DNA from 2 places in the Streptomyces enissocaesilis genome. Region 1 is predicted to be linked to the other one. Evidence: riboswitches for the same ligand, from Rfam matches in the RefSeq annotation. Region 1 holds a riboswitch; the other holds the start of a gene.
What was found. A riboswitch is a leader RNA that binds a small molecule or an ion and turns the genes downstream of it on or off. The one in region 1 is predicted to bind cobalamin.
Positions count from the first base shown of each region.

Region 1 (4,785 bases):
GGCCGCGGTGGTCGTCACGCCGGCCGCGACGGCCCACGCCGGTGACGGGGCCGAAGGCCGGATCGCCGTCACGCCGTCCACCATCGCGCCCGGCGGGGAGGTGGATCTGCGGGTAGACGTGTGCAAGGGCGGGAAGGCCACCGGCACGTCCGACGCCTTCTCGACGGCCGTCCACTTCAGCCCGGCCCCGGACCGCGGCGCCCTCTTCACCGAGGCCCACATCCGGTCGGACGCCCAGCCCAAGGAGTACGAGATCCGGGTGAAGTGCAAGGACGGCGGCCAGGCCAAGGGGACCGTCACCGTCGTCCGTCCCGACAAGCCCGGCCAGCGCCCGGACAAGTCCGGCCAGCGTCCCGACCAGCCCGACCAGTCCGGCCAGCGTCCCGACCAGCCCGGCCAGCGCCCCGACCAGCGCCCGGAGGAAAATTCCGGCCAGCGTCCCGGTCAGCGCCCGGACCAGAACTCTGACCAGGGCCCCGACCGCCACCCGGACCAGGACCCCGGCCAGCGTCCCGAGCACCGCCCGGACCAGGACCCCGGCCAGTACCCGGACCACCGTCCCGGCCAGCGCCCCGACAACCACCCGGGCCAGGGCCCCGACCACCGCCCCGACCACCGCTCGGACCAGCGCCCCGACCACCACCCGACCCCCCACGCCCCCGTGCACGCGGGCGGCGGCGGTACGGCGCAGCTCGCCGCGGCCGAGGAGGACGGGCCCGGGACACCGCACACCGTGATCGGCCTCGTGCTGGCGGGCGTGGCGGCCGTGGCCGTGGCGTACCGGAGTGCGCGGCGCCGGCGTACGGACACGGACTGACGTGTCCGGCGAGGACAAGCCGTCCGGCGGCGCACGGCTGCTGACCGGCGTCGCCTGGGCGGTGCTGCTGCTCGCGCTGTGGCTGTGGGGCCGCGGGACGGCCGACGGCCCCGGCGGCAGCTCGGCACCGACCACCGGGGACGTGGCCGCGGTCGGCCGCCCGCTGGGGGCGGTGCTGCCTCCGGCGCACGCCCCCGTCGAGGGCGCGGCGCCGCAGCGCGTCGAGGTGCCGTCCATCGGCGTCACGGCGCCCGTCGTGCCGCGCGGGCTCGACACGACGGGCGCCGTCGATCCGCCGCCGTACAGCCAGCCGTCGAGGGTCGGCTGGTACGGGGACGGGACCAGGCCGGGCGCGGCGGGGGCCGCCCTGCTCGTCGGCCACGTCGACACCGAGAGCAGACCGGCCGTCTTCTACCACCTGAGCGCGACCCGCCCCGGCGCGAAGGTCCGGGTGACGGGGGCCGGTGGCGAGAGCCTGGAGTTCACCGTCGACGACGTCCAGGTCTTCACCCGCGAACGCTTCGACCCGCAGAAGGTGTACGGCCCCCGCGAGAGCGGCCGGGCGGAACTGCGCCTGATCACCTGCGGGGGCACGTACGACAAGAAGGCCCGCACCTACACGGCGAACGTCGTGGTGTCGGCCTACCTGACGGGCGCCTCCAGTCCGGCCGGCGTCTGAGGAACGGGCCCCGGGGACAGGCCCCGCCCACGCCCCGCGGCCCGCAGCCCGAGCCCGCCGAACACCGCCGCGAACACCGCCCACAGCAGCGCGTGCGAGGCCAGCGACAGCATCCGGAAGTCCCACAGCAGCGTCGCCGCCACCGGCACCTCGTCCGGGTTGCCCGGCAGCGCGAAGAGCACCGCCAGCGTCGCCACCGCCGTGACGGCCACCGCGATCTGGCGCACCGGGACCGGCCGGCCGGCGAGGCGTACGTACACCTGCCACGCCAGCACCATGCCGAGGACGCCGATCACGACGGCGGCCAGCCACAGGGCCTGGCGGTCGGCCACGGTGCCGGAGTCCCCGACACCCGGCGGGCTCGCCGGGTAGCGCAGCCCCGGCAGCAGCGAGACCGCCACGAAGGCGGCCGCGCCGAAGGTCAGGGCGCGGGGCCACGGCCGTTCGCCGATCCCCGTACGGCGGTGCACCAGGGCGTACGCGAGGGCGGACAGGGCGCCCAGCGCGAGGCCCGCGACGACCGCCGTGACGACCAGGCCGGCGTGCTGGGTGGAGCGGGAGAAGAGTTCCTCGTGGTGCTGGACGGCCGTGGCGGCCGCCCCGTGGGCATGCTCCGCGGCGGCGGAGCGTGCCTCTTCGAGGCGGATCGCGCGGTCCATCAGGGGCTCGGCGAGGAGCAGCGAGAAGAGGCCGGCGGCAAGGCCGGCCACCCCGCCCGCCGCCAGCCCGCGCCCGAGCAGGGGCAGTACGGGTGTGACAGGTGCGGACATGGTGCGTACGGCCCCGATCAGTGGCAGGGGGCACCGAAGAGGTGCCGGCCGTCGTGCGAGAACTCGTGCAGGTAGTCGCCGGTCGCGGAGACGACCGTGCCGTTGTCCATGAAGACCGCGTAGAGCGCGATCAGCGCGACGATCGCCGCGGCGGCCATGATCAGCCAGTCGCGGGTGCCGGCCGCGGCGGACGCGACCGCCGCGGTGTCGGTGTGCTGCGCGGTGTGCAGTGACATACCGGTGAGCCTCCTTCTGGGGTTTCCACGCCCCATGGCAGGAGAACGACGGGTCAGTTCCTGACTTCCGTACGGGGGCACCCGGGCTCTCGTGCGGTCACAGTGGCGGGACCGTCCCGGAATCGCACCGGGTTCCTGTCCACCGTCGTCTCGATGTGTGGAGTTGTCCCCCGGAGAGTCCCAGCCTGGCTGAACACTGTCAACAGGGCGCCGCGCGGGCCCGCCCGCCCCGCGCCCCCTGTCTCCCATGTCCGGTGACGGACCCGTGTGTCACGATGGTTTCGCCCGGATGTGTCCGGGGGAGGCCGGGGGGTTCTCAGCCATGTCGGTGCGGTCGAGGGGGAGTGGATGTACGGCAGGTGCGGCGACCGTGGGCGCAGGGGTGTCCGGGCGGTCGCGGTGGGGGCCGTGGGCGCCGCGCTGCTGCTGACGGGCTGTTCCTCGTCCGGCGGCGACGGGGGCGGCGAGACGGAGCAGCCGTCGGTGAAGCAGCAGCCGAAGGGCAGTGACCCGTACTGGGTCAATCCGGAAGGAAGGGCCGCCCGGCAGGTCGCGGAGTACGCCGAGCGGGGCGACGACGAGAAGGCCGGGCTGATCAGGAGGATCGCCGAGCAGCCGGCCGCCGAGTGGATCCTCTCGGAGAACGCCGAGGCGCAGGCCAGGGGCTTCACCGAGGCGGCCGAGAAGGCCGACCGTGACGCGCTGCTCGTCCTCTACAACATCCCGCACCGCGACTGCGGGCAGTTCTCGAAGGGCGGCGCGGCCGACGGCGACGCCTACCGGGCGTGGGTCGACGAGGTCGCCCGGGGCATCGGCGGCCGCCCGGCCACCGTGATCCTGGAGCCGGACGCGCTGCTGCACCTGGTCGACGGCTGCACGCCCGAGGAGTTCCACGAGGAGCGGTACGACCTCCTCGAGGACGCCGTCACGCGGCTCAAGCGGCAGCCGAAGGCCAAGGTGTACCTGGACGCGGGCAACGCGGGCTGGAAGTCGCCCGACGCGCTGTTCGAGCCGCTCCGGCGGGCGGGCATCGCGGACGCCGACGGCTTCTCGGTGAACGTCTCCAACTTCCAGACCACCGGGGTGAGCAGGGACTTCGGCAAGAGGCTCTCGGCGAAGGCCGGCGGCAAGCCCTTCGTGATCGACACCAGCCGCAACGGCAACGGCCCGTACACCGGGGGCGACCCCGCGGAGAACTGGTGCAATCCGCCGGGCCGCGCGCTCGGTGAGAAGCCGACCACCAAGACCGGCGACGACCTGGTCGACGCCTACCTGTGGATCAAGCGTCCCGGCGAGTCGGACGGCGACTGCAAGGGCGGCCCGAAGGCGGGGGAGTGGTACGAGGAGTACGCGCTCGAACTGGCCCGCAACGCGCAGAAGTAACCACGGCCCTCCCTCTGCCGCCCTGCCCGGGTGCGTCCGCGCCCGTGGCCGCCGAGGGACCTCGGCCCAGACGCCCTCCGAGGGTGTGCCCCGGCCGCCCGTCACGAAGAGCAGGGAGCAGCCGGACGGGACCGGCGCCCGGTTCCTCGGCACGGTGACCGAGATGCCGTCGCCCGCCTTCCCCGCCTTCGGCACGACCGTGCGCTGGTCGAGGTCGGTGACACGGGGGACGGCGCCGGGCCGCATCGGCTTCGCGTCCTTGACGGACGCGGCGTGCGCATACCGAAGCCCCCTCACACGGAGTGAGGGGGCTTCGGTGGTGCGTGCGCCGCCAGGGACTCGAACCCCGGACCCGCTGATTAAGAGTCAGCTGCTCTAACCAACTGAGCTAGCGGCGCCTGCTGACTCGGAGAACTTTACCCGACCGGCGCGCGTGCTCGGGACCGGCCACGCCGAGAAATGTCCGATTAGTATTTATTTGTGCCGTTAACATGCATTATGTAAAGGTAGTTGAAACACTGTCACCTGTGTATACGCGCCACAGGAACCCACGGGAGGGGAACCGCATGACGATGCCGGTGTTCGAGGAGTACGAACCCGCGGCCGACTGCGGCTGCCCGGGCTGTGCCCAGCGGCGCCGGGCCGCCGCCCTCGGGCTGGCGGTCGCGGCCGGCGGCCACCCGGCCGCCCACGGAGCCCGCCGCGCGCTGGTCCTCGCCACCGCCGCGGGCGTGGTGCTCGGCGGCGGAACCGGCGCGGCGGACGTCGCCGCCACCGGGCACGCACCCGCCAGGACGGGCGCCGACAGCGACCCCGACACCCCGCAGGGCGGGACCGGACCGCTGCACGGCGAGCGGCCGGGCGGGGCGGGGTGGACCGAGCGGCCCGGCCGGCCCGGGC
Region 1 is NZ_BAAAUD010000047.1:366,537-371,321, reverse strand. Features, by position in the region: gene ABD374_RS34720 (hypothetical protein) at 1-817, shown strand, start outside; gene ABD374_RS24110 (class F sortase) at 819-1,496, shown strand; gene ABD374_RS24105 (CbtA family protein) at 1,460-2,266, opposite strand; gene ABD374_RS24100 (hypothetical protein) at 2,284-2,502, opposite strand; cobalamin riboswitch at 2,536-2,664, opposite strand; gene ABD374_RS24095 (glycoside hydrolase family 6 protein) at 2,851-3,885, shown strand; partial or broken gene ABD374_RS24090 (galactose oxidase-like domain-containing protein) at 3,955-4,131, opposite strand; tRNA gene ABD374_RS24085 (tRNA-Lys) at 4,210-4,283, opposite strand; gene ABD374_RS24080 (peptidoglycan-binding protein) at 4,452-4,785, shown strand, end outside.

Region 2 (4,785 bases), on a different contig from region 1:
GGCGATCCGCGACCCGCAGAGCGTGAAGCTGCACGAGGCTCCGTACGTCGAGTCCAGGCTGGTCGCCCCCGCCTCGATCATCGCGACCAAGGAGGAGAAGGCCGAGCTGGTCGCGGCGGGCGCCGGCCCCGAGGGCGGCACCCGCAAGGAGACCGCGCCGGCCGGCCCGGGGGCCTCCGAATGACCCTGACGGACGTGCGCCGCGCGGCGGGCCGGATCCGCTGGTACGTCCGCGAGCTGACGGGCGAGTCGGCGTACGACCGGTACGTCGCCCACGCACGGTCGTGCGACCCCGAAGCACCGGTGATGACCCGCCGTCAGTTCGAGCGCGGCCGCACGGACGCCCGCGAGGCGGACCCCCGCGAGGGCTTCCGCTGCTGCTGAGCGGTCCCACAACGGGCCGCCGCGCCCCCTTACGGGGATGCGGCGGCCCGTCGGCGTCAGCGCACCCACTCCTTCAGCGCTTCGGTCTCCAGGGTGATCTCCACCGGGCCCGGCAGCGCCACCTGCTTGCCGAACGGGACCGTGTGCGCGTTCTCGTACCGGACGCCGTCGGGCTCGCTGCAGACGGTCACCTCGCGGGTGTCGCGGTCGATCAGCAGGTAGACCGGGATGCCGGTCTCGGCGTAGGCACGCGGCTTTTCCACCCGGTCGCGCTGGTCGGTGGCGGTGTCGTACGACGTGACCTCGACGACCATCAGCACGGAGTCGGGATCGGCTCACTCGCCCTGCCCCACGAAGGCATCACCGGGTGCGAGTGAGCCGTCGGGGCGCGCACGGCCCTTCCGGCATGCCTGCACCTTCAGTCCCTGGTCGGGGTGGAGCCACAGCTCGGGACGGGACTGCATACAGATGCGTGTCAGCCACTGAATGATTCGCCCGTGGTCCCCGTCCGGCACAACCCTCCCCTCAGCCTCCCGTCGATGAGTTCCCGCCGCACGCCCTCGGTCGTGCGGGCCAGTGTGCGCGTGGCCTCGTCGAATTCTTCGGGGAGCGGGTGGGGCCGGTCGGCGACAGCTGACATGGGGCGTACCTCCGTGTGCTCACGACGATAGCGGAGCGCTGTGACAACCACCTTCGCTCTTCCCGTGTGACACAACATGTGGGGGCCGCTTCACCCAACCGCCCCCACATGTATGCTCATGCTCGCTGTCGCCGCAGGGGAATCCGGTGTGAATCCGGAACTGTCCCGCAACGGTGTGATCGGTGCGCTTCTGCGCACCCAGGAGTCCGAAGACCTGCCGACGGTGTGTCCGGCTCGACCGAACCGGACACCGACACGTCCGGGCCTCGCGGTTGGGCCGGTGGACGCTACGCGGTATGCCGCCCTTCCCGGGGTGACGTGTGCCCGTACGCCCCCCCCGTTCCCCGCCGGCCCCGAGCCGAGCGAGGGAGAGCACCCCGTGACCATCGCGTCAGCCGATCCGGCAACTGCCACGGAGCCGACGGATCCAGCGGAGTCGACGGAGCCGTCCGACGGGCCCGGAGCCGGGACCGCACTGCTGCGGACCCTCACCGACCTGACCGCCGACCTTCCCGACACCGACCCGGGCAGGGTCGCCGCGGCCGCCCTGCGCGGCCGCAACGCGGCGTCGGACGCGGCCGAGCTCCGGGGCCTCGCCACCGACGCCGCCGCCGGGCTGATCTCCGAGGACCCGGCGTACTCCCGGCTCGCGGCACGCCTCCTGACCCGGACGATCCGCGACGAGGCGGCGACGCAGGGCGTCCGCACCTTCTCCGAGTCGGTGTCCGTCGGCCACCGCGAGGGCCTGATCGCCGACCGTACGGCCGGCTTCGTGACCGCCCACGCGGCCCGCCTCGACGCGCTGGTCGACCCGGCCGCCGACGACCGCTTCGGCTACTTCGGCCTGCGCACGGTCTACAGCCGCTACCTCCTGCGCCACCCGATCACCCGTCAGGTGATCGAGACCCCGCAGCACTTCATGCTGCGCGTGGCGTCCGGTCTGGCCAAGGACGACTCCCCCGCGGCCGCCGACGAGGTCGCCGCGCTGTACCGCCTGATGAGCCGCCTGGACTACCTGCCGTCCTCGCCGACGCTCTTCAACTCCGGTACGCGTCACCCGCAGATGTCCTCCTGCTACCTGCTGGACTCGCCGCTCGACGAGCTCGACTCGATCTACGGCCGCTACCACGAGGTCGCGCGCCTCTCCAAGCACGCGGGCGGCATCGGCCTCTCGTACTCCCGCATCCGCGCCCGCGGCTCCCTGATCCGCGGCACCAACGGTCACTCGAACGGCATCGTCCCCTTCCTGCGCACCCTCGACTCGTCGGTCGCCGCCGTCAACCAGGGCGGCCGGCGCAAGGGCGCGGCCTGCGTCTACCTGGAAACCTGGCACGCGGACATCGAGGAGTTCCTGGAACTGCGCGACAACACGGGCGAGGAGGCGCGGCGTACGCACAACCTGAACCTCGCGCACTGGATCCCCGACGAGTTCATGCGCCGCGTCGACGCGGACACCGACTGGTCGCTGTTCTCGCCCGCGGACGTTCCCGAGCTCGTCGACCTGTGGGGCGACGCGTTCGACCGGGCGTACCGCAAGGCGGAGGCGGACGGTCTGGCCCGTACGACGATTCCCGCGCGCCAGCTGTACGGCCGGATGATGCGTACCCTCGCGCAGACCGGGAACGGCTGGATGACGTTCAAGGACGCGTCGAACCGTACGGCGAACCAGACCGCCGAGCCGGGCTCCGTCGTCCACTCCTCGAACCTGTGCACCGAGATCCTGGAGGTCACGGACGACGGTGAGACGGCCGTCTGCAACCTCGGTTCCGTCAACCTCGGTTCGTTCGTGTCCCGGAACGGCGAGATCGACTGGGAGCGGCTGGACGAGACCGTCCGTACCGCCGTCACCTTCCTCGACCGCGTCGTCGACATCAACTTCTACCCGACCGAGCAGGCCGGCCGCTCCAACGCCAAGTGGCGCCCGGTGGGTCTGGGCGCGATGGGTCTCCAGGACGTCTTCTTCAAGCTGCGCCTGCCCTTCGACTCCCCCGAGGCGCTCGCCCTCTCCACGCGGATCGCCGAGCGCATCATGCTCGCCGCGTACGAGGCGTCCTGCGACCTCGCCGAGGTCAGCGGCCCGCTCCCGGCCTGGGAGAAGACCCGCGCGGCGCGCGGCGTCCTGCACCCCGACCACTACGGCGTCGAGGTCACCTGGCCGGAGCGGTGGGACGCGCTGCGCGCCCGTGTCGCGAAGACCGGAATGCGCAACTCCCTGCTCCTCGCGATCGCGCCGACCGCGACCATCGCGTCGATCGCGGGCGTGTACGAGTGCATCGAGCCGCAGGTCTCCAACCTCTTCAAGCGCGAGACGCTCAGCGGTGAGTTCCTCCAGGTCAACGCCTACCTGGTGGAGGACCTGAAGAAGCTCGGCGTCTGGGACGCCCAGTCCCGCGAGGCGCTGCGCGAGTCCAGCGGCTCGGTGCAGGGCTTCAGCTGGATCCCCGAGGAGGTACGGGCCCTCTACCGCACCGCCTGGGAGATCCCGCAGCGCGGACTGATCGACATGGCGGCGGCCCGTACGCCGTACCTCGACCAGTCGCAGTCCCTGAACCTCTTCCTGGAGACGCCGACCATCGGGAAGCTCTCCTCGATGTACGCGTACGCGTGGAAGAAGGGGCTGAAGACGACGTACTACCTGCGCTCGCGCCCCGCGACCCGCATCGCCCGGGCCGCGGGCTCCGGCGCGGCGGCCGCGGCCCCCGTCCCCGTCCCCGTACAGCAGGCCCCCGCCGCTCCCGACGCGGACGCGATCGCCTGCTCCCTTGAGAACCCCGAGTCCTGCGAGGCGTGCCAGTAATCATGAGTGACAAGAACCTTCTCGACCCGGGCTTCGAGCTGACCCTGCGCCCCATGCGCTACCCGGACTTCTACGAGCGCTACCGGGACGCGATCAAGAACACATGGACGGTGGAGGAGGTCGACCTCCACTCGGACGTCGCCGATCTCGCGAAGCTCTCGCCCGGTGAGCAGCACATGATCGGCCGGCTGGTCGCGTTCTTCGCGACGGGCGACTCGATCGTCTCCAACAACCTGGTGCTGACGCTCTACAAGCACATCAACTCCCCCGAAGCGCGCCTCTACCTCTCGCGCCAGCTCTTCGAGGAGGCCGTCCACGTCCAGTTCTACTTGACGCTGCTGGACACCTACCTCCCCGACCCGGACGACCGCGCGGCGGCGTTCGACGCGGTGGAGGAGATCCCCTCGATCCGTGAGAAGGCGCAGTTCTGCTTCACGTGGATGGACTCGGTCGAGAAGATCGACCGCCTGGAGACGAAGGCCGACCGCCGCCGCTTCCTGCTGAACCTGATCTGCTTCGCGGCGTGCATCGAGGGGCTGTTCTTCTACGGCGCGTTCGCGTACGTCTACTGGTTCCGCTCGCGCGGCCTGCTGCACGGCCTGGCGACCGGCACCAACTGGGTGTTCCGCGACGAGACGATGCACATGAACTTCGCGTTCGAGGTCGTGGACACCGTCCGCAAGGAGGAGCCGGACCTCTTCGACGACGCCCTGCAGCAGCAGGTCACGGACATGCTGAAGGAAGCCGTCGAGGCGGAGCTCCAGTTCGGCCGCGACCTGTGCGGTGACGGCCTGCCCGGAATGAACACCGAGTCGATGCGCGAGTACCTCCAGTGCGTCGCCGACCAGCGCCTGGAGCGCCTCGGTTTCGCCCCGGTGTACGGCTCGCAGAACCCGTTCTCCTTCATGGAGCTCCAGGGCGTGCAGGAGCTGACGAACTTCTTCGAGCGCCGTCCGTCGGCGTA
Region 2 is NZ_BAAAUD010000041.1:46,240-51,024, forward strand. Features, by position in the region: gene ABD374_RS20550 (carbon starvation CstA family protein) at 1-184, shown strand, start outside; gene ABD374_RS20555 (YbdD/YjiX family protein) at 181-384, shown strand; partial or broken gene ABD374_RS20560 (Uma2 family endonuclease) at 441-1,024, opposite strand; cobalamin riboswitch at 1,137-1,260, shown strand; gene ABD374_RS20565 (ribonucleoside-diphosphate reductase subunit alpha) at 1,404-3,821, shown strand; gene ABD374_RS20570 (ribonucleotide-diphosphate reductase subunit beta) at 3,824-4,785, shown strand, end outside.
Region 2: another riboswitch for cobalamin. It lies ahead of ABD374_RS20565 (ribonucleoside-diphosphate reductase subunit alpha); the one in region 1 lies ahead of ABD374_RS24100 (hypothetical protein).